One region of the Paenibacillus sp. HWE-109 genome, then DNA from elsewhere that is predicted to be linked to it. Evidence: riboswitches for the same ligand, from Rfam matches in the RefSeq annotation. Region 1 holds a riboswitch; each other region holds the start of a gene.
The links. A riboswitch is a leader RNA that binds a small molecule or an ion and turns the genes downstream of it on or off. The one in region 1 is predicted to bind cyclic di-AMP.
Positions count from the first base shown of each region.

Region 2: it holds a riboswitch for cyclic di-AMP, as region 1 does, so the genes downstream of both, LOZ80_RS36000 (C40 family peptidase) here and LOZ80_RS10525 (CAP domain-containing protein) in region 1, are expected to answer to the same signal.
Region 3: it holds a riboswitch for cyclic di-AMP, as region 1 does, so the genes downstream of both, LOZ80_RS39260 (stalk domain-containing protein) here and LOZ80_RS10525 (CAP domain-containing protein) in region 1, are expected to answer to the same signal.

Region 1 is NZ_CP091881.1:2,570,814-2,578,676, forward strand. It holds gene LOZ80_RS10510 (sugar phosphate isomerase/epimerase family protein) at 1-506, shown strand, start outside; gene LOZ80_RS10515 (LLM class flavin-dependent oxidoreductase) at 880-2,100, shown strand; gene LOZ80_RS10520 (M20 metallopeptidase family protein) at 2,097-3,311, shown strand; cyclic di-AMP (ydaO/yuaA leader) riboswitch at 3,613-3,746, shown strand; gene LOZ80_RS10525 (CAP domain-containing protein) at 3,752-4,402, shown strand; gene LOZ80_RS10530 (hypothetical protein) at 4,537-4,998, shown strand; gene LOZ80_RS10535 (AAA family ATPase) at 5,045-5,770, shown strand; gene LOZ80_RS10540 (GNAT family N-acetyltransferase) at 5,774-6,007, shown strand; gene LOZ80_RS10545 (GNAT family N-acetyltransferase) at 6,064-6,441, shown strand; gene LOZ80_RS10550 (amidohydrolase) at 6,501-7,790, shown strand.
Region 2 is NZ_CP091881.1:8,311,977-8,319,839, reverse strand. It holds gene LOZ80_RS36025 (ABC transporter ATP-binding protein) at 1-1,485, opposite strand, end outside; gene yyaC (spore protease YyaC) at 1,584-2,120, opposite strand; gene LOZ80_RS36015 (glycosyltransferase family 2 protein) at 2,217-3,386, shown strand; gene LOZ80_RS36010 (phosphodiester glycosidase family protein) at 3,410-4,864, shown strand; gene LOZ80_RS36005 (hypothetical protein) at 4,869-5,570, opposite strand; gene LOZ80_RS36000 (C40 family peptidase) at 5,694-6,584, opposite strand; cyclic di-AMP (ydaO/yuaA leader) riboswitch at 6,586-6,735, opposite strand; gene LOZ80_RS35995 (GH36 C-terminal domain-containing protein) at 6,833-7,863, opposite strand, start outside.
Region 3 is NZ_CP091881.1:8,950,829-8,958,691, reverse strand. It holds gene LOZ80_RS38575 (hypothetical protein) at 1-96, shown strand, start outside; gene LOZ80_RS38570 (GNAT family N-acetyltransferase) at 149-595, opposite strand; gene LOZ80_RS38565 (hypothetical protein) at 760-1,479, shown strand; gene lepB (signal peptidase I) at 1,543-2,091, opposite strand; gene LOZ80_RS38555 (response regulator transcription factor) at 2,124-2,771, opposite strand; gene LOZ80_RS38550 (sensor histidine kinase) at 2,813-3,874, opposite strand; gene liaF (cell wall-active antibiotics response protein LiaF) at 3,900-4,688, opposite strand; gene LOZ80_RS38540 (PspA/IM30 family protein) at 4,729-5,373, opposite strand; gene LOZ80_RS38535 (hypothetical protein) at 5,402-5,698, opposite strand; cyclic di-AMP (ydaO/yuaA leader) riboswitch at 5,859-6,010, shown strand; gene LOZ80_RS39260 (stalk domain-containing protein) at 6,015-6,806, shown strand; gene LOZ80_RS38520 (hypothetical protein) at 6,937-7,263, shown strand; gene LOZ80_RS38515 (hypothetical protein) at 7,466-7,681, opposite strand.

The DNA.
Region 1 (7,863 bases):
TTGGTTTAGGCGGACTCCCCGAGAAATTCCGTGAAAATAGCCAAGGTTATGCGGCATTTGCGAAGCAAGCTTCTGAATTCGGCAGACAACTGAAAAGTGCAGGATTAACGTTCATCTATCATAACCATGATTTTGAGTTTTCCAAATATGATGGTAAAACCGGCATGCAGATTTTATTCGAGGAATCAGATCCTGACGCCGTGGATTTCGAGTTGGACGTTTATTGGGTGCAAGCTGGAGGCGCCGATCCCATCGAGTGGATTCGCAAGATGGACGGGCGTATGAAGGTTGTGCATTTTAAGGATATGATTGTGACCGCGGATCGGAAACAGCGGTTTTCAGAAGTTGGTGAAGGCAATATGAATTTCAAAGGTATTCTTCAAGCCTGTGAAGAGATTGGCGTAGAGTGGGCAGCGGTCGAACAGGATGACTGTTATGACCGCAATCCCTTTGAAAGTCTGGAGATCAGCTTCACCAATCTTGCAAAACTTGGGGCAAAAAATTAAGTAGAGTTCCTATTAAATGTTGATTGGCTATCCGATGAGCTGGTGTTGCTCAATGGATGGCTTTTTTTTGATGCATATAGAAACAAACCGTAACCAATAATTTTATAAAATAATGTCCCGATGTAACATACATATATGAAGGTATATGAATGGTTTAACTTAACTATAAAAATTATCTAAGCGTATTTGCCTTTAAAAATATCATTAAATTTTTCGATTATTTTTCAAGTTTTAAATAAAAAAATCGATTAGACCGCAACGAAGAGGCGGTGCTAAGATAGGCAAAGTATTATTCCTATTATTTTCATAGGATAAGTAAGTTAAAGGGCGAAAATAGTTAGATCTGTCATATCAACTAGGAGCGTGGGAACAAATGTCCAAGAAAAAAATGCTCAAATTCGGTGCCCTGATACAAGGAGTTGGCGCCCATATTGGCTTATGGCGGCATCCGGACGCACAGGTGGATGCCAGCGTTAGTCTGGAATTCTATAAGAGCCAAGCTCAAATTGCGGAAGCAGGGAAATTTGATTTGGTCTTCATCGCTGACGGCCTCTATATTAACGAACAGTCGATTCCTCACTTTCTGAATCGCTTCGAGCCGATTACGATTCTTTCAGCACTAGCAGCTGTGACGAACCGAATTGGACTAGTTGGCACGCTGTCAACCTCTTACAGCGAGCCTTTCAGCGTAGCCAGGCAGTTCGCTTCTCTTGATCATATCAGCGGAGGCAGGGCAGGGTGGAATGTCGTCACCTCACCGCTTGAAGGTTCAGCCCGCAACTTCAACAAAGGACAGCACCCGAGCCATGCTGAGCGCTATCGCATAGCGGAGGAACATCTGCAGGCAACTAGAGGATTGTGGAACACATGGGAAGATGGGTTCCATAGTCAGCCCGTCATTTTCCAGGCAGGCTCGTCGGAAGCTGGCAGAAATCTGGCTGCCAAGTCAGCCGATGCTGTGTTAACTGAGCATGAGGACATCGAGAAAGCGAAGGAGTTCTACCGTGATGTAAAAGCTCGAGCCAAGGCTTATGGACGCTCGGAAGATGATATTGCTATTATGCATGGCATCGGCTTGATTATAGGTCGAACCCAGGAAGAAGCAGAGCGTAAACGCGAGGAAATAGCGAATCTGGTTACAATTGAAGGCGCAATCGCCCATCTGGGCAGATTTTTTGAGCATCACGACTTCTCACAGTATCCTTTGGATGCGCCGTTCCCTGATCTGGGCGACCTTGGCAGCAATAGCTACCAAAGTATCACCGGGCGAATCAAGCGTATGGCTGAGGAACAGAAATTAACGCTTAGGCAGGTTGCATTTCGCGCTGTAACTCCGCCTGGCGAGTTCGTCGGCACACCTTTGTATATCGCTGATCTGATCCAGCATTGGCACGAGGAAGGTGCCGCGGACGGTTTCATCATTCAAACGGTTACACCTAAGGCGCTGGAGGCGTTTGTTGAGCAGGTCGTGCCCATTTTGCAGGAGAGAGGCATCTACCGAACTGAGTATGAAAAAGACACTCTGCGGGGGAACTTGGAGCTTGCGATTCCAACCAACAGCTACCTAAGCCGAGCAGAGGAGGTTCACCTATGAATCTCTCACAGCGCTTGAAAGTGCATTTGGACAATTGGGACAACGAAATGATTACGGTACGGCGCGACTTGCATCGTAATCCCGAGAGCATGTTCGATGTGGAACGAACCGCATCACTTGTCGCACAACAGTTGGAGGAATGGGGACTTGAGGTAAGACGCAATGTTGGCAAGCGCTTCAAGGCCGGGGTTGTCGGCATCCTCCGAGGCGGACTGCCCGGGCGCACGATTATGCTGCGAGCGGATATGGACGCTTTGCCTATCCAGGAGCAAACGGAGACGCCGTACCGCTCGCTTAGAGATGGCTTCATGCATGCTTGCGGGCATGATGCGCACACAGCGATGCTTCTCGGCGCCGCGTATGCGCTTAGCAGGGAAGCGAAGAGCTTGAGTGGAGCTGTGTTTTTTGTATTCCAACCTGCCGAAGAAGGCGCTCGGCCCTGTCCCGAAGACGGCAGCCTCGTCAGCGGCAGCCGGGATCTCATCGACGACGGCGTATTGGACGAAGTTGAGCTAGGTTTTGCTTTACATGTCTGGCCGGACCTTCCCACTGGGACAATCGGGCTTAAGGAAGGCTATATCATGGCCGCCTCTTCGCATTTTACATACGAGTTCCACGGACTCTCGGGTCATCATGCTACACCGCATCTGGCGGTGGACGCTTTGGTGATGACAGCACAGTTCGTCATCGAAGCCAAGACAGCAGCAGCCACACAGTGGAATCCGCTGGTCCCAGCCGTGCTTTCATTCGGCACGATGCAAGCGGGAACGGTGCTGAATGCGATTGCTGACGCGGGGAAAGTGACGGGCAGTTTCCGCACATTTGGCAATGAAGCTGTTCAGCGGATGAAAAGTTTGCTTGAAACGCGTGCCGAGTCCGTCGCCCAATCCTTCGGAGGGACGTACACCTCCCGCTACCGCCTAGGCACGGCACTCCTGAATAATGCGGAAATCGTACAGATGGCAGCAAACGCAGCGGTGACCGGAGGCGTAGAAGTTGAGTGGCTGGAGGCTCCAAGTCTTGCAGGGGAAGATTTCGCGCTCTATGCAGAGCGGATCCCGTGTGCCTTCGCTTTCCTGGGAATACGCAATGAAGAGCTTGGTATTGTTCATCCGCTGCATCATCCTCGCTTTGATGTGGACGAGTCGGCCCTTATCATTGGCGCAGGCGTGCATATCCGCTTCGTTCTAGAGGCGCTTGGGCATAGTTAATTCGACGACTGTCGTCGTCGTTATACAGAAAAGAAACTGTGGCAATAACGTTGAAAATCATCGTTAAAATTGTAAAAGCGAGAGATTTCGTATCTGTAAGGGTGAAAAACAACGTTAACATAAGGGAACTATACTGGAGATTAACCTTTTCGAGGCATTAACGCTGCAAATCATCGTTAAAGCTGTATATGAGAGGGTTTTCTCATTTATAAGAATGAAAAACAACCTTAATGGGAAATATTGCATCATGATTTCATCGTTTTCACGTGTTACAATTTATAGGATCCATTTTGGATCAAAAAAACTTAGAAGGCCGAAGCTTTAGTATGAAGCACGGGGGAACCATTCTTTGGGGTGAAGTCGCGTGAGCGACCGGGTGATTACTCTTTGATCCGAATCCGACAGCTAACCTCGCAGGCCGTAAAAAGGAGAGATGTATGTTGAAACGCTACAAAAAATTTATGGTAACCGGCGCATTAGGATTAAGCCTTCTAGTGGGTTCGACCGCGGCGATGGCCGCATCATCGACTTATCATGTATCCGGCAACGATACGATGTGGCTAATCTCCCAAAAGTATGGGATCAGTCTAACATCACTCATTCAGGCTAACCCTCAGGTTGCCAATCCCAATGTGATCTGGTCAGGTATGAAATTGAACATACCTGGAGGCCCAAGCACTACCCCAGCTCCCCAAACACCGGTTGTTACAGCACCATCGCAAGCAACATTTGCTAGCCAGGTCGTTACTATTGTGAATCAGGAGCGTGCGAAGGCGGGGCTTAGTCCTTTGACCAGCAATAGCGCACTTACAACGATGGCTTTGGATAAAGCGAAGGATATGTACAATAATGGCTATTTTGATCATACCTCGCCTACGTATGGCTCTCCTTTTGATATGATGAGCACTTATGGCATTCGTTATTCCTATGCAGGTGAAAATATCGCAAAAGGGCAGCAAACGCCTGAAGCCGTCATGAAAGCATGGATGAACAGCACGGGTCACCGTCAAAACATCCTAAGCCCCAACTTTACCCAAATAGGTGTCGCTTATTACAATGGTGAGTGGGTTCAGGAATTTATCAGTAATTAATTATATTGAAATAGTGCCAGCAAACCCAATGGTTTGCTGGTTTTTCTGTTTGACTACTTACATAGTTGTGTTGAAGTTTATATAATTAAGAGAAGATGCGAAAGAAACCTAGAATAATGCAAAAGTAAGGTGAAATGATGGATTTCAGAATGAGTCTTGAACCTCACGGATGGTTAGATATTGTTATCACTAGTAATGAAGGCACTGAGATTGAGATTCCAGCTTCTTTTTTATCTGACGCGATAAGTGATCTTACGGATAAAACGTCAAATTTGCTTGAACATGCAAATGAATTTTTAATATCCATACAGACTGAACCTGGAGAATACCGAATTAAATACTCAAAGATCTCGAGAGAATTGATTCTATTTGAGTTATATGAAATGGATGATAATTTCAGTTCTGAAGAACTTTTTAAAGGCAAATTATTAATAAGTGAACATGTACATACTATTAAATTACTTAGAATGATCTATAGAGAATTAACTAAGATGAAGGATCTAGGAATGGAAGAGTTTAAAGAAAGATGGAGTTACGATTTTCCAGTAAACACTTACGATAAGATATCAACATCCATAAAGAAACTTAAACAATAAAAGAACAAGAATTTAATTTATAAAGTCCTATCTGGAGTTGAAATTCATGTACTTGAGAAGCATTAAGATACTAAAAAATGAACAAACGAATCCGAAAACGTATCCATTTTCCATACCTGCCATAAAATCTTTGAATACACTAACATTTCGAACAAATGTCACCTTTCTTGTTGGGGAAAATGGGTCGGGCAAATCAACGCTTCTTGAAGCAATCGCCTATCAAAGCGGCTTTAATACGGCTGGCGGCGGGAAGAACAACTACTATGATGTGGATGCTGCCCATTCCATTCTGGGGGATCACATACGACTTTCGTGGATGCCTAAGATCACAAATGGCTTTTTCCTAAGAGCTGAAACCTTTTACCATTTTGCTTCTCATTTGGATACTTTGCCCGAAAGCCTGCAGTATTATGGCGGCCGTTCTTTGCATGAGCAATCGCATGGTGAAGCATTTCTTTCGCTTTTTAAACATCGTTTTGGGAAAAAGGCGATTTACTTGCTCGATGAACCCGAAGCGGCATTATCACCTGCCAGGCAATTGGCATTAATGCGGGTAATTAAGGATTTAGAGAAAGAAGCTCAGTTCATCATTGCGACGCATTCCCCGATACTTCTTGGATTTCCGGATGCACAGATTATTAACTTTGATGTAGATCCTGTTGCTGAAATACGCTATGAGGACACGTTGCATTACATCCTAACAAGACGTTTTCTCGAAAACAGAAAATCGGTTCTGAATGATTTGTTCAGCGATGAAGATGATGAGATGTGAAAAATGATGAATATAACTATACGTAAATATGACAGTTCCGACGCCGCGCCCATCGTCAATTTGATCAATCAAGATGAATATAATTTGCAAAAAGGCATGACCATCCAAGAATTTGAACGATATTTAGATGATCCTGGAGCCAGGAGTCGAGACCATACATTTGTAGCTGTCAGCCATGAGCAAATTATTGGGTACTCAGTAATAAAGAACTCACTAGGCCTAATCTTTCTCATTTAAAGAGTGGCTGCTACATTAGTTCACCTACAATTAAGGATGCAGCGGCATGGGCAGCAATCTATAATGATGCATTTAATGGCAAAAAAACGACTGAAAGTGTGGTTCATGAGTTTAATAGTTCTGACTTTAATTCTAAATTGTATGTGTTGGCATGTAACATGAAGGGTGAACCTGTGGCGTTCATTTCTGCGAAGTTAGTTGGGGAAGTAGGCCAAATTCCAACGCTTGCTGTTAGACGAGATGCTCAAAGTCAAGGTATAGGAACATATTTACTTTTGGAAATCATAGATAGGTTACAAATGGCAGGTGCTAAAGAAGTAATCCTAAGTGTCAGTTCGACTAACACTAAAGCGATTAATTTGTATGAGAAAAATGGATTTACCCCCTATGCCAAACGAAGTTATTATTTCAAAAAAATATCTGCTAACGATTGACATTCACCTTACGTCATAGTTTAACCTCCTATTATCAATCATATTAGGAGGTTTTTTTTATGAAAATATTAATTAAGAATGTAATTATCCTTACGATGGTCGGCGAGGAGCAACCAATCACAGGCGATATTCTCGTTGAAGATGACAAGATTAGAAAGTTAGGGAATCCAATTACGGATGAGGTAGATGAAGTGATACAGGGCCAAGGCATGATTGCGATGCCTGGCTTGATTAATGCTCATCAACATTCTCCCATGAGTTTGCTTAAAGGCTTTTCCGATGATCTGAAGTTAATGGATTGGCTGGAGAAAAAAATGCTGCCGGCAGAGGCCAGAATGACGCCAGAAGATATATATTGGGGTGCCAAACTATCGATGGCAGAAATGATTAAGTCAGGAACAACGGCTTTTGCTGATATGTATATCCAGATGAATGAAATTGCTTTAGCTGTTCAAGAAGTTGGTATGCGTGCTTCTTTAACGCGAGGATTGGTTTTTCTTCAAGACGATGGTGGCAAACGGTTAACAGAAGCGCTGGAACTGGTTGAACAGTGGAATGGTAAAGCTGATGGTAGAATCACAACCATGTTGGGACCCCACTCGCCATACACTTGTCCGCCAGAAGCATTAAGAAATATTGTGAATATTGCGGAAGAACTCAAGCTTCCAATACATATCCATCTGGCTGAAACAAAAGAAGAAGTAATAAAAATTCAGGAAAGATATAACCAAACGCCGACAGAGTATTTATATAATGAAGGTCTTTTTGCAAAATTACATGTTCTGTTAGCTCATAGTGTACATCTAAACCGTCGGGATATTAGACTCTTGAAAGGCATGCGTGGAGGTGTGTCTCATAACCCAGTAAGTAACTTAAAGTTAGGGTGCGGGATAACACCAGTGCTTGAAATGATGAATCAGGGAATTACGGTTGGTCTGGGAACGGACGGCGCAGGAAGTGCCACAACGATCGATATGTTTGAGGAGATTAAGGCAGCTACTTGGTTGCAGAAATTAGATTATGGAAGTCCAACTGTGCTGCCTGCCAGACAAGTTTTGCAAATGGCGACAACAGGAAGTGCTTCGTTGTTAAACATTGGAGATGAAGTCGGCACACTTGAAATTGGGAAAAAAGCGGACATCATACTCATAGATATGAACAAACCCCATTTACAGCCTATTCATAATGTTGGATCGCTCCTTGCCTACAGTGTTAATGGAGCCGACGTTGATACAACGATAGTTAATGGAAAAGTGCTTATGAGAAACCGGAAATTAATGACGATCGATGAAGATGAGCTTTTAAAGCAAGTTGCTGTTCGTGCGAAACGGATCGTTGAGCGAATATGAAATAGAAATAGAAGTCATTGCAATTAGTTTGCTTGAAAGATGCATTTATTATGAACGAAAAGATGAATCCTGG
Region 2 (7,863 bases), 3.3 Mb from region 1:
ATCGAGGATGAGGATGCGCGGGCGCTTGAGGATCGCGCGGGCTATTGCGATCCGCTGACGCTCGCCGCCGGAGAGCCGGTGGCCGCGCTCGCCCACCATCGTGTCGTACCCTTCGGGGAGCGACACGATGAAGTCGTGGATGTAGGCTTGGCGGCACGCGGCCTCCATCTCCTCACGCGTAGCGTCTTCCCGCGCGAAGCGCAGGTTGTCGCCGATCGTCGCGTGGAAGAGGAAGGACTCCTGCGTCACGTAGGCGATCTGCGAACGCAGCGAAGCTAACTTCACATCGCGGACGTCGACGCCGTCCACCTCGACGATGCCCTCCGTCGGGTCATACAGCCGCGCGATCATGCCGATCAGCGTCGATTTCCCCGCGCCGCTCGGTCCGACAAGCGCAACCATCTCCCCGGCCTGGGCATCGAAGGTGATGTCCTTGAGCGCATATTGTCCGGGCTGATAAGCAAAAGAAACCTGCTTATAGGTCACACGTCCCTCAGCCTGCACAAGCTGCCCGGCATTCTCACGATCCTGGACTTCAGGCACCATATCCTGGTATTCAAAAATCCGCTGAAACACGCCCAGTGCAGTCGCCACTTCCACCTGCAGGTTCAGCAGCGTCCCTACGGGCATATACAACCGGCCCAAGTAAGCCGCGAATGCGACAATGGCGCCCAATGTCATATGACCGGATATGACGGAATAACCGCCATATAGATAAATAATGGCCGTGCCTAACGGCCCCAAGGTGCTCGTAGCCATCCCGAACCAGCGGCCCACGAGATTGAGCCGCAGTTCCAAATCCATCACTTTCTGGTTCATGGTAGTGAATTCTTGCTCCTGCTGCTGCTCTCTGCCAAAAATCCGCGTCAACAAAGCCCCCGAGATACCGAAGCTCTCGCTCAACTGCGCAGTGATATCGGAGCGCACCTTCTGCGTTTCGATCCGCAGCGTTTTGCGCAGCTTGGATACTTTCTTCACAGGCAGCATGAACAGCGGAAGAATCAGCACCGAGATAATTGCTAATTTCCAGTCCAATGCAAACAAAATACCAATCGTCGTAGCGACAATTACGATCTGTGTAATGGAAGATACGACAAGTGAAGTCACCACATTTTGCACGGCCTGCACGTCCCCCGTAATTCGCTGAACAATTTCACCCGAGCGGGCATCTGTGAAGAACGCCATCGATTGCCGCTGCAAATTATGGAACAACGTTTGCCCCAAATCCCGAATAACCCCTTGTGTGACTTTGGTATTCAAATGATTTTGCCACACGCCAAGAACGCCGCTCACAACGGGCAATAGCACCATCAATAGCGCCATTTCGGTCAAAATCCTCATATTCCCTTGCGGAATGGCTTGATCGATAATCTCTTTCATAACCAAGGGTGGAATTAAGCCTACGATTGCGGCCAGCAGCGCCAAACCGATAATAACAGCCAATTGCGCCCGGTACCCGCGGAACAATCCCAAAACCCTTTTCATCGATACATCCTTCAACTTCGCCTTAGGTCGATTCCTATCGGATAGTCGCCCCATACCTCCTGGTCCCATCCTTCATCTCTCCGTTCTGTCTTAGCTGCTTATCTTAGCGGAAACGCATGTTGAATTGCTTTCGTTACTTCATCTGCCATTTGTAATACATGATACAAAGAAGTTGTTTGTAGAACGCTATACTGTCTGGGGCCGTCTGCGTTAACGATAGCAGCAATCGTATAATCGCCCACTTGCGGCAGTACTTTCCCTACAGACTTTCCGGGTGCCAGTGGCCGATTGGACACCTGATACATCCCGACTGACAGTTTAAGCCCCAAACAAGCATCAATGGCTATAACGGCACAGTCCTGCGGAATTTCCTGCAGACGAGCCACGATATTGCTGGCATCACAAGGTGCTTGCAGCGTCCCAATCACATGCGGATAGCCAAGCTCTACCAATTTGCTGCCTACCAAAGGCCCGAGAGCGTCTCCCGTAGATCGATCTGTTCCTATACATACAAAAGCCAGCATTTCCGGCTTCATTCCTGACGTAATCCTAAGCGTTTCCAAGAATATGGCTAGCTGCTGGCCATTCATCTTTTTCCAATAGTGTTCCTGCGGCTCCATCCGTTTCTCCGCCATTCCGGCCTCCCTCATACGCATCCTGCAAAATTTCCCCTTACCTCGGATGAATGTTATAATGCGGTCAACTTCTATTCTTTCATAAGGAGGTAGGCCATGTCCACCCTCGGCATTATTGCGATACTCACCCTCCTCTACTGGCTATTCATCTCGCTTGATGCTCACAAAGGGATGCATCTGCTGCACAACCTGGCTCGGTCCACCAAGCTCCCGGACAAGCCTCCGCTCGTCTCCGTCATTATTGCTGCCAAAGAAGAGGAAAGCACGATCCTCGAAACGGTTCGCTATTTGCTTTCTCAGAATTATCCACGACTGGAGATCATCGCTGTCAATGACCGCTCCCAGGACGCGACCGGCGTCCGGCTTGAAGAATTGCGGAGGTGGTCGCAGCGTAAGAAAGATGTTCAAACTCCCTTGCAAATTATCCACATTACGCATTTGCCAGAGGGCTGGCTGGGCAAGAACCATGCTCTCTATCAAGGCTATCAGCAAGCCCGGGGCCAATATTTGCTCTTCACGGACGCCGATATCCTATTCGCTCCCCATACGATTACAGATGCCGTTTCCTATATGAAGGAACAGGATGTGCACCACCTCACGTTAACACCTAATATGCTTGCACGAGGCACTTTGCTGAATGGCTTCGTACATTTCTTCTTGTTCTCCTTCTCGCTCTTCGTGCGTCCTTGGCGAGCTAATCTGGACAATTCCCGTGAACCAGGCATCGGAATCGGTGCTTTCAACATGGTCAGCCGTACGGCTTATGAGGCGATCGGCACGCATAAAGCTATCGCGCTGAGGCCTGATGATGATCTGCAATTAGGCATTTCCTTAAAAAAAGCAGGCTTCCGTCAGAAGGTATTGTCTGGTAAACATGTCCTGCAAGTAGAATGGTATCGCTCACTGAAAGAAGCTATCGTCGGCCTTGAGAAAAATCTATTCTCTGGATTTCGGTACAGCTACACGGTCGCATTGCTTGCTTGTCTCGGGCAGCTCCTCTTTTTCATCTTCCCCTGGATCGGACTTCTCTTCCTGTGGGATTGGCGCGGAGCCCTATATGCCGTTGTAGTTGTTCTGCAAGTTTTGCTGTATCGCAAGCTGATGTCACGACTAATGAGCAAACGCAAAGACGAAGCTTATCTGCTGCCAGTCAGCTCTTCGCTGCTTCTGTATACCATTGTTCGATCCGTCTGGCTCACTTGGAAACAAGGTGGCATCTATTGGAGAGGAACGTTTTACTCGCTGCGCGAATTAAAGAAGAAGTAACTTCAGAGAGGATGATCCCTGCTATGCGTCACAGGCGTTACCGCACTTTCACTCACATCGCCATGCTGGGTTGTATGCTCTCGGCTGTCGCAATTTTCCCTTCGTCCGCTTCCGCTCTTGGAACGGTACAAACCAAGAGTCAGACCGTATCCCATAATGGCAAGTCTTTTACTGCGCAATGGGTGACCGTTGATCTGACTGACCCCTATTTGCGCGTTAAACCTGTTACGGCGGCTGAAGGCATCGGTCACGATGAGTCCTTCGCTTCAATGTTAGACAGAAGCCATGCGATTGCTGGCATCAACGGCACTTTTTTCGATGCGTATGAACAAAATGAAGCCAACCGATACCCGAACGGGCTGCTTGTCAGCTCCGGTGAAATCGTACATTCCGGCACGAACCCTGCCTTTCTTGTCAACGCCGACAAAACCGCAAGCTTGCAGCGCATGCAAACAGAGCAGCAAATCAGCGTTACCCATCAGGGCAAAGCCTATAAATTCGCAGCCTGGGGCGTGAATAAATACTGGGGCGATGACGTGGAAGATCAAGTCGTATGGTATACACGTGACTTCGGGGCTTCTATCGGCTTCCCCAATTCAACGAAGATTGTCTTGCGCGAAGGCAAGGTTACCAATATCACAACAGATAGCGTCAATATGCCGGAAGACGGGTATGTATTTTTATTAGGCAATAGCGCCAATAATCGCACCCATGTGCTGCCGAATATTCATCTCGGTGATTCCGTCCAACTCGTCTCCGCTCTCCATAACGAAGACAACGGCTCTGCCGTCCAATTGCCGACTGTTGATGCCGCTATTGGCGCAGGCCCGCATTTGCTGACCAATGGTGTGGTTGATTTGGATGCGCAGCGGGATGGATTTACCGATCCTAAGATAACGACAAGCGCTAACGTGCGCAGCTTCATTGGGATAGATGCTTCCCGTCAAATGGTCATGGGGACGCTATCTACGGCCACTATGGCCGATATGGCGGAGGTCCTGCTGAAGATCGGACTAACGGATGCAATGAATCTGGATGGAGGCGCAAGCTCATCTCTGTATGCGAACGGCACTATGCTGCGAAGTGCAGGACGTGAGCTTAGCAATGCTTTCGTGGTGGAACGCTTGGATCATCCACAGATCCAGCTTGAGGTGAATGGGCAGTTCGTCCATGAATTCCGAGGTTATTTGCTGCAGGAAACCAGCATGGTTCCTTTTCGCGGGATATTGGAGAGAATTGGAGCCAAGTTTCAGTGGCAGGAAGCTACGCGTACATTAAGTGTTCAGTATGGGTCCAAACAGCTTGAACTGCAGCCGGATCATGCTGTCATGAAAGTCAACGGCAAATCCGTTACGCTCCCCGAGGCGCCAACGATTAAGGATGGTCATATTTATATGCCGCTTAGGGCCATCATGGAGTCCTTGGGCGGAAAAGTTCAGTGGGATCCTTCCCTGTACCGGGCGTCCCTTCAGTTCTAAGTCCCTAGTGAACGCGGTTCATTCGCACAACATGGTAATACAGGTAGCTGCTCACTTCTTGCTCGACTTCCAGGTAACCCTCAACATGCACGTAATCACCCAACATGAAGGTGGATGCATCCAAGGAACTCGTGTGCGTCAGGAAGAGGAGAGCAGCCTTTTCATTCCCAATCACAAATCCGGTTTGTTCTTTCACTTGGAACTTATCCAACACCTTGCCATGATGGGATCTTGCAATATGATGGAATCGCCATGATTCATTTTCCTTCATAATAAAATAAAGCACACGATTTCGCTGATTGTTGCTGAACTCTCTAGTCACACCGATCATGCGCACATTGTCGCCCAAGCTCAAGTACTCATCTACGACATAGGATTTCAACCGCAATCTATGTTTATTTTTGTACTGAATATAGGCTTCCATCTCTTCAATGGATCTTTGATCTGTCGGGTCCTGCTTGGTGGCATAGAAGACTTCTTTAATAAACGTGTCCGTTTGGAGGCTGCGCGCCCCTTTGAAATGGTTGTACGTCCGAAAAAATTGTTCGATGACTTCCCGGATATCCTCCGGTATGGCAGGTCTTTGCTCCACGGTATCCATGCTGTTGGTTCGTTCCGAATGTTTTCTTTTGTGAAACCAGCTTTTCCAGACGCTTAATTGCATGGCATTCGTGTCCCCCGCTCTTTCTTCCAAACATTTCTTCATTATAGGCTAAAATCCATAAAAATTCGATAAAAATCGCATCTTTTCGCACAAAAAAAGAACATCTGCCTGCTATGCTTTCCATAGAAAGCAACCTAGCAAACAAATGTTCGATAAAGTCAATGATTACAGGACTCTTTTGGCTCCTACATACCTTGCGCTCCAATACGAGCTCGATAGGCTCTCGACTGTAACGCCTCGAGATGTTGTGGACGAAATGAACTGATCATTCCCCAGATAAATGCCTACATGATTCACCGTTTTGGCTGCAAAGAAAACCAAATCGCCTACTTGCAAATCGGTTACTGAATTACTGAGCGCACTGTGCATTTCCGCGGATGTTCGAGGCAGTTCAATGCCTTTGGCTTCAAATACATAGCGTACAAAACCGGAACAATCGAATCCTCTCGGCGTTGTACCTCCCCACATATAGGGCACACCCATGTACGCATTGGCCGTCTGGACAATCTGCTCCGGCATAGAAGGAACAACGGCTGCTGCTTTCATCACAGGCGGCGCAGGCGGCGGTGCAATCCAAGCAGGCTTGTGCGACTTCCCGTCGACATCCACAATAGCAATCTGATTAGCTTCATTCCATTCTATCGGAGATCCGAAGGTTTCGGTAATGAAACGCAGCGGAACGTATGTGTTGCCTTGATAGACCGTTGGACTGCTCTCTAAACTGATTTTCTTGCTGTTCACAATCGCTTGCTGCTGATCTGTGATCAATAGAATCGACTGCTGCTTGTTCAGCAGCGTAACGACAATCGCATCTGCTTGCTTCGTCCAGCTCACTTGATAGCCCAGTTTCTCAGATAGAACTCGGAGCGGAACCTGCATGACGCCTTGCTCATCAATGTAAGGCTGCACTTCCGGAAACTTAAGCAATTCGTCATTGACCTGAACCTTTACAGGATGGTCAGCTGGCGATGCCGCTGCTGCTTGCGCGGTAAATAAGGGTACTGCGGCGCAAAGAACTGCGCAGGAACCAATAAAACGTTTAGCCAAAACCTTCAAACCCTTGCCTCCTTGAAGCCTCCGAGGTTAGTTGACGGGTTCGGGAAGAGGTTCCCTAGTCCAATTGGCAAGCCAACTGATCATTCACCCCAAGTAAAGAAGTCCCCCGTACCAGAGCTTTTGCTGCTCATGGATTCGGCATTTTTTGTCTATGTTAGACTAGCACAGTTCGACGCAAGGTTACAACTTTTGCGGAATAGAAACAATTACCAACTAGTTTAATAACCGTACTTATTACGAATCAACCGCTAATTGATCCTCGTCAGGATGATGCTATCATGCGCCAAGGTCAAGCTCGCACTTCCCGGATCCTTGCCGGTAATTTGGAACTTGAACAGCTTGTTGCCCGCCGTTGGGAAGATCTTCTCGCCCAATCCGACGATCGCATAGCCCTGCGGGCTATCATGCTGATCGATAGGGCTTCCCTGCGCCACGCCGTCAATCAGCAGTTGCTCCGTCCCACGGTCCGGGTGCTTCTTGACTCTGGCGCTGATGGCGTAAGTCCCCGCTGTCGGCACATTCACCGTGTACTGAATCCAATCGCCTACGGCATTGAAATTGCCGTAACTCACGCTGCCGCCACTTGCAGCCGTGTCCACCGTATTGGCGAAGCTGTCGCCGGAAGAAACGGACGTCGTTAAGCTCTCATTTTCCAATATGAGCGGTTGCTTCGTCAGTGAAATATAATCCGTTGCCAAGCCGTAGGAAGCACTGCTGGCATTCTTTCCTGTCACTTGGAATTTGAACTGTTTATTGCCAGGCGCAGCGAAGGTCACATCGCCTAGATCAACCACGACATACGCCTGCGCACTTTGGTATTCGTCGATTGGCGCGCCTTGAGCCGCTCCATCAATATACAGTTGCGCGATCCCGCGACTTGGATGCTTCTTGACTTGCACTCTGACGCGGTACGTGCCGGTAGACGGTACATTCACGGTGTACTGTACCCAGTTGCCTACAGCGGTTGCATTGCCATAGCTCAACGAGCCATTACTTGCAGCCGTGTCCGCCGCAATCGCGGAAGTCATTCCCGATGAGACGGTCGTCGTCAAACTCTCATTCTCGTACTTCACCGCTTCCGGCACCGCAGGCGGGAGCAGAATATCCGGCGACTGATAGGTTAGCCGGATATAATCCGTTGCCAGCCCGTAACCGCTGCTGCTCGCGTTCTTGCCTGTCACTTGGAATTTGAACAGCTTGTTGCCCGCCGTGTTGAAGGTAACGTTGCCCAGATCCACCTCGACATAGGCTTGAGCGCTTTGGTACTCGTCTATGGGAG
Region 3 (7,863 bases), 2.7 Mb from region 1:
TCCTTTGGTCTTCCGCTCTTTTGGGGCGCAGCCCAGACACCGATGGCAGCCCTAAACATTCCGCTTAGCCAAATTTCAGCCATCTTCAGCGCATAAAAAAACGGCTGTTTTCAGGTAGATACGTCTACTTGAAGACAGCCCCTCTCACCTATCGGCCGATCCGTTTACTCATTCGGTAGCAGCTCAACTCTGCAAGGTATTCTTTGATCTCATATCCCTGTCTGGCATAGAAACCGATGGCGTTAGGGTTGCTGTCGTCGACAAAAAGCTCCGCGGATTGGCAGCGCTCACTTTTTCCAAAGTCTTCAGCCATCTTCATCAGCTCGCGCCCCCTGCCTTTGCCCTGTTCACGGGCATCAATGGCCAGCATATCCACGAACAAAACATGCGATTTGCGGATTACCGAGATGAAACCGAAGGGTTGTTTCAAGCCTTTGGCAAGGACAAATGTTTTGTTATGGTTCAGCCGCTTGCGTATTTCCGAGAAAGTTATAGAAGCACCTGTGTCATATAACCTGGAAAAGGGTACTAACTGTTCAACAACCAATCGATGGATTGCCCGGTCGTCAACAGAAGGCAATCGTTTGCGAATCATAGGGCACCGCCTCCACAAGAAGCAATAATGCTATCTTATGTCGGTTATTCGTGAAATGACCCCCTCTCCAAACACACATCTTATTTGTTCGAACGCAGTAAGTACCAATTTACCCCAGTGCTTGCGAATGGTATACTATACATAAGCGAAATGAGGTGTTTTGAATGATCAATGCCTATCCACCAATCACAGCGATAAGCAGCTATCAGACCCATAAGGATTATTACCGTGTCAGCGCCGTCCGGGCGACCTCCGGTGGGAAGTCAACCACCGTAAGGGAATCTCTGAACATGCCCTTCGAGGGACTGCCTTACAAGCAATTCGCCCAGAAAGCCGCCAAAGGGGTGGCCGGATTTGTTCAATCCGCCCAAGTGGTCAAACAGTCCGCACAATCCTTAATGAACGCTCGCCTATCCACGGCTGCTTTCCCAGCAACTTCCCTCCATGCAGATGCCGATAGCGAAACTATCCTAGAACCTATCCGTCAATTTGTTGATACTTATAATCAATTTCAAAATAGCTTAAAGGATTCACCTGAATACTTGAACCGTTCATTGCTGAACGGGTTTGAGCAAGCGGCTAAGCCTTATGCCTTGCAAGAGATCGGCATTACCAACCTCGATGACGGCACCTTGGAGCTGGCGGAAGATGAGCTGCATCATCAGCTTATTAACCCGTCAGGCTCACTGCGCAAAAGTCTAGGCAGCGTGACGAGCTTCGCGGCGTCCTTAGCGAACTCACTTGGCCAGTTGCAGCAATTGCCTTCCGAGTCTTTCTTTCAGCTCTCCAGTTCGCCGCTGAAGCCCTACGGCCAATATCGCTCACAGCTGCAAGCATACTTGCCCGTTCCGATGAGCGGATTGCTGCTCGACGCTCAGATGTAAACCAAAATAACGGCCCTCGCGATGCTCATGCGCCTGCATGCTCACCTCGAGGGCCGTTTGCTGTTAAAATAACTTTTTGCCTAAAACATGATCCAGTGGAACAAAGCCGATCACACGGCTATCCATGCTATTATTGCGATTATCTCCCATCACAAAAACATGATCATCCGGCACTTTCCATTGCTTGTTGCCGTTTGTCCGCATAGCCTCATTGATATAGGGCTCATCGAGCAGTTGCCCATTGCGGTACATTTTATCATCTTTGAGCTCTAATTGATCTCCAGGCTTGCCAATTATGCGTTTGATCCAGACATGATTGTCATCGCCTTTGGTGAACAGACTAAGCAGCGGACTGTCGAGCAAATCGTTTTTGAACGTACGTTTCATGTCAACACGCGAATCAATGATGACAATATCACCATAGTTGGGTTCATAATTAAACGTATGAGACAGTTTAGACACGTACACGCGCTGAGTGTCATGCAGCGTAGGGTCCATTGAATGACCCATAACCTTCGTGGATTGGAACACAAACACACCAAGAAATACGACTAGTACAAACGAAATGGCAATGGAACCGAACCAGCTCCAGATTTGCTTTAATAAATTCATCCTTATCGCTCCTTGTAACTTAGCTGCTACTGCTATTCTGCCAACCCATGCTTAAATGCATAAATCGCCGCTTGCGTGCGATCTTCAACACCTAATTTGGCAAGTACATTCGTAACGTGGAATTTCACGGTCTTCACACCAATGAACAAATCGTCCGCCAACTCTTGGTTCGACTTGCCCTTCGCGATCAACCGCAGCACTTCCATCTCGCGATCCGTCAATTCCTCATGCGGCGCCGCGACAGGCTTTGGCTGGCGAAACCGGTTCATGATCTTGGAGGCCACCTGCGACTCCAGAATCGACTGCCCCTTGGCGGCCGCTCTGATCGCTTGCGCGATCTCAGAAGCGCGTGACGTTTTGAGCAAATAGCTGAATGCTCCTGCTTCTATCACTGGATACATTTTCTCATCATCCAGGAAGCTCGTCAACACGATGACTTTGCAATCCGGGTACAATTGCAGCAGCTTCCTCGTCGTTTCGATCCCGTCCATGCCTTCCATAACTAGATCCATCAATACGACATCAGGTCGATATTCCTGAGCAAGCCGAATGCCGTCATGGCCATTGCTAGCCTCTCCCACCACTTCAATGCCATCCTCTGTTCCTAATACGGCTGCGAGTCCGATTCTTACCATTTCATGGTCATCGACAAGCAAAACTTTAATCAAAGCGTCGTCCATTTGCTTCTCCTCTCACTCCAAACGATTTCTTGACTCCTCAGCTAGCCTTCAGCAACAAGTTCAGAAGCAAGTATAGGCACCCTGATTTCAATCCGTGTTCCACGATCCGGTGCTGTGATAATGTCTACTGAGCCGCCAATTTCGTTGACCCGCTCCTTCATCGATACGATGCCATAAGAAGTGAGCTTCTTCGCATCCAATTCAAAGCCGACGCCATCATCACGAATTGCCAGACGAACACCGTCCGGACGATGCAGCAGCTTCACTTCCAGCTTGTTCGCCTTGGAATGACGCAGTGCATTCGAGAGAGCCTCCTGCACAATCCGGAATAAATGATCTTCAATCCCTTTATTTAAACGAATTTCTTCGTCCATATCCCACGTGATCGCCATCGGGACCTTCGCAGCGAGCTCCTTCAGCAGCTCCACAAGCCCTTCTGACAGCCGTTTGCCTTCCAGATGAATCGGTCTTAGATGGAGCAGCAAAGCCCTCATCTCGGACTGCGCCACAGAGGCCATTTCCTCAATCAAATGGATTTGGCGCTTGGCCTTCTCGAAATCCTTGTCCAACGTCCGCCCAACCGCCGTTGCGGTCATCGAGATCGCAAACAACTGCTGGCTCACCGCATCATGAAGCTCCCGCGCCAACCGCTGCCGCTCTTCAATAACCGCGGATAATTTGGCCTTCTCTGCGAGCTCGGCATTATCGTTGGACAATCGCTGCAAGGAAGTAACCTGTTCTTCCCAGCGCTTCATAATCCGCCCCAACTGCTCGCTGAGACGGCCAATTTCATCTTCCCCATATTCGAAGCCTTCACGGGAAAATGTGCCTTTTTCCAGTAGAATCATCGTTTCCATCATCGGCTCAAGCCGCCTTGTTATACGACTGCTATTCCAATAGCCATAGCCTGCTCCTATGCTGCCGATGATCAAGATCGCCATAAAGGTAAACTTCACGCCTTCCTGCCAGTTCGCAAACGGCACGATCAAATTGCGTGATTGCAAAAAATAAATAATAGCGCCTAAGACAAAGAAACTAAAGATGATTGATTCAGCCATACTGCGCCATATCATGTTGGTTAATCGCCGTTTATAGCCGTCCAATAGGTACTGAACCTCCTCCACTACGTTACATTACTTTAATCTTGATATCTCCTACGATGTAGGAAAGAACTAGTTTCACACGATGATCACAGTGCTCATAGTTGGGTGATTGCCATGTTAATTTGTTCATTACGCCGGATTCCTTCTCATTGGCCACCTGAATTTGTCCAAAAGTCACGGAAGTAGCTACGGAGACACCGATATCATCAGGCACTTTAATGTCCACATCACCGACGACCCCTTGTAGAATCAACGTGGTTTCTTTTTGTTCCAGAATCGCAAGGGAGAGATCAATATACGTTTCACCGATAATGTACCAAGTCGAGCTGTTGCGCAAAATCCACGGCTCGCGGCCCAAGCGGACGCTGTCCATCAGCTTTTGCTTTTGAATATACGTATCGTCCTTGTGCACTTGCTTCGACCGTATAAAAAACAGGCCTAGTGAAATTAAAACAATAGAAAACACAATTGTAATGTGATCTCCGAATAAGATGACCGCCCCGATGCCGATCAACACATAGCCCTTGCGTTCTTTACGTGAACGAACCCGATGAATACCAAGCAAGACGAGGATAATCGCAAGAATGGGGAAAAAGCCTATCGTATGGTCTAGAAGCAAAAAAAGACCGGCTCCAATCAGCACAAGTGCTGTATTCCGGCTGCGGTTGTTTTTGGTTTCTTCGCCCATCGCTGCACCTCCTCTGGCTGCCAAATTTAAATAGCTGATATAGAACCCTAGCATACCATAAGAATGGACGACCTCCAAGATGAAATCCTTGATCGGCAAGGCTTTTTCGTGAATCTTGAAGGTCATGCGGTGCGCCGTGTCTCCGGCGCTGCACGATGATTCGCGGCTATTTCTTGCCGCTCGAGTCCTTTTCTTCGCTGAAGCTCTGATGCTGCCAATCCTGCTTGAGCTTGCCGCGCAGCGAGCGCAGCTCCTGCTGAAGATTGCCGCCGGCTTCCTTCAGCGTCTCACGCGACAGGCGGCCCGCGACGCGGAGGCCTTGCAGCGCTTCCCGGCCAAGCTCGCGGCCGGTCACTTCCAGCTCGCGCCATGTGTCGCGAGCATCCTTCGGCGGCAGCCCGCCTTCCGGCTGCCGTTCACCTGCTGCGTGCCCGGCACGCAGCCCGCGCAATTCATCCGCAAGCGCCAGGCACAAGTCCTGGCTGCTTGCGTATTGCGCGCGGAACTGCTCGCTAGCGGCTTCCTCGCGCAGCTTCTCTTGCAGTGCCATCCGCGCGAGGTCCTCTTCGCCGGCGCGCATCGCCAGCTCAGCTTGCTCGCTCCGCAGCTGCGCCATCTCCTCGGCGTTCACACATAGCCGTCTCAGCTCTATCGTATGCTGCAGCGCTTCCTCATAGCGCTGTTCCAGCGCCTTGATCCCGCGCTGCCCCGCTTCTGAGGCGCTGCCTCCCCGCTCATGCTGATCCAGCTTGCAAGCAGCTTCCTGCCAGGCCGTCTCAGCCATTTTACCAATCCGATTCAATATGCTCATTATGCCACACCTCCTATTTTCTCATCGATTAAAATTCATGATTAGATGGAACATCCTGTTTCTTCAGCAAGCGGAAGCCATAAACCAACATCCACACAGCCAAACCGAGAATCAGGAGTCCAGACAATTTGAACGTCAAGATCAAAGCCCCTATGCCAAAAATCAACCATCCTATTTTCTTTTCATTCTGTATGCCGACATAGCCCAACACCACCATGGACACCGGAATCAGCCATCCCATTAAATGACCAAATTGATGTAAACAAATCAGTAAGCCTACTGTAATGAAAAGCAATGCGATACTTTTTGATCGATCCAACCTCATCTTGCCAACCGCCCTTCGTGTTTGCTTCATGTCTTCATTCTAGCTGAAACAAGTACCGCTCAAAACGGACTCGCGACTGTTTTGTTCCTAGACCTAAGTCCAGTATGGTTTTGGGACCATCCATATTTTGGTCGTTGTTCCGCCTGAATGTTCGATGGTAAACTATCTAAAGCCGAGTCCGGTGCACAGACAAAGTGCCGGTACGGGGGACGATTTACTTGGGGTGAATATTTGCTCTTTCGCGGAGCAGACTAGGGAGAACCTTCTTCCCGAACCCGTCAACTAACCTCGAAGGCTCATGAAGGAGGCTCACCAATTGAATAAGCTTACAAAAGGGTTAACTAGCCTTGCTGTGTCTTTAACAGTCTTGGCAGGAGGCTTTCTTTCCCCATGTTCCGCCCACGCGGCCGAGATGGATGTGAAAGTGCAAGTCAATGATGATCTGGTGCAATTTCCGGATGCACAGCCCTATCTGGATGGCAATCATGCCACGCAAGTACCCGTTCGTTTCGTAACGGAGAAATTAGGTTATGACGTGCAATGGCACAAAGAAGGCAATCAAATCAAAGTCGTACTGAACAATGACAAGCACACCATCACTTTGGTTTCGGGTCAAAAAGAAGCAGAAATCGATAATAACACCGTCATGATGGATACCCATGCTGAATTCCAAGATGGCCGCGTTTATGTGCCTCTTCGTTTTCTTAGCAATGCTTCCGACATACCCGTTCAGTGGGACGCTAGCAGCAATATAGCGATACTTAGCAAGGATGGCAATCACCATGCACCCGATTATGAACTCTTTCAATCGACGGTCTATTCTGCAGATCCTGCTGAAAATGGCGGATATGCAGCTCTAGATTTTCTCGGCAATCCCCTTTCCATTGGAACTGTAGCTGTTGATCCATCTGTAATCCCGCTTGGATCAAAGCTCTATATAGAAGGTTATACCTTCAATGGGTTACCAGCAGGCGGCATGTATGCCTACGCAACAGATACTGGCGGTTCTGTTAAAGGAAAGCACCTGGATATCTTTGTTCCTGGTTCCCAGACAACATTAAGAAAATTCGGCATCCAAACCATTAAAGTATATAAATTATCAAATTAAACAAATAAAAAGTTGGATTTGTGAGATCTTTTTTCACAAAATCCAACTTTTTTTATATATAGCACTTGAATTCCTGATAATTCCTAGTATAATACTCGGTATAAGGTTTTAAAAAAAGGAGCTGTTCAAGATGTTCACTTACAAACACCCCATTGCCCAAACCTGGATTAACGATCATCTTGATCTATACAATTATGCTCTAGCACTAGGAGATACGGAATGGCAGCAACAAATCCTCCAAACATTAAATCAATTTGAGCTTCATTTGACTCGTCAATTTGAATTTCAACTATGGCAAATGTTTGATTCCATCAACCGAAATATGCTGAAATTATTCCAACAATTAAAGGATCACAAGCAGAACTCCACCGAAGAAGAGCAATTGCGGGAGAAAGTATGGGAGCTTAAGCTGAAACGACTTGAGATTGTGAAGTTAATTAAAGCAAATAAGGTTTAAGAATGTAGGATTGTGTTTAAATAGAAGATTCGGACGGTTAGAAACGAAGGAGAATATGGCATACAGAGGACTGCTTTGCCATGAAGTTTAACATTGTGTTCAGCCCCACTGGCATGGTTGGCTGATTACGTTCTAAGGCATGCAGATGACTGCTCTGCCGATCGGTTCTCATAAGAATTGGGAGATTCTTATGTCAATCCTTTTACATGGAAGTTTGTTTCATTTCACGCATCATATTCATCATCATTGTCATCATTTCATCGCACTCTTGCATGTTCATCATCATGTTGTCCATATCCATGCTTTCCATCATGTTCATGTCTTTCATTGTGCTCATCATCATTTTCATCGATTTCATACGGCTCATCATGTCGTCCATACACATGTTCATCATCATTTGCATACACATTTTTTCCATTTGAATTCCTCCTCTTATTTTTACTCTTCTAAAAATTACTATACTTCTGACTATTATGCAATCTTTTTCTTGCAATCCCTTCTTCATCTATGCTATTATTTTTAATTACCCTAAATTCCTATTAATCTTATCGGTTTATCCTGAAGTGAGGCTGTCCACTAGGTTTATAACCTATTGAGACA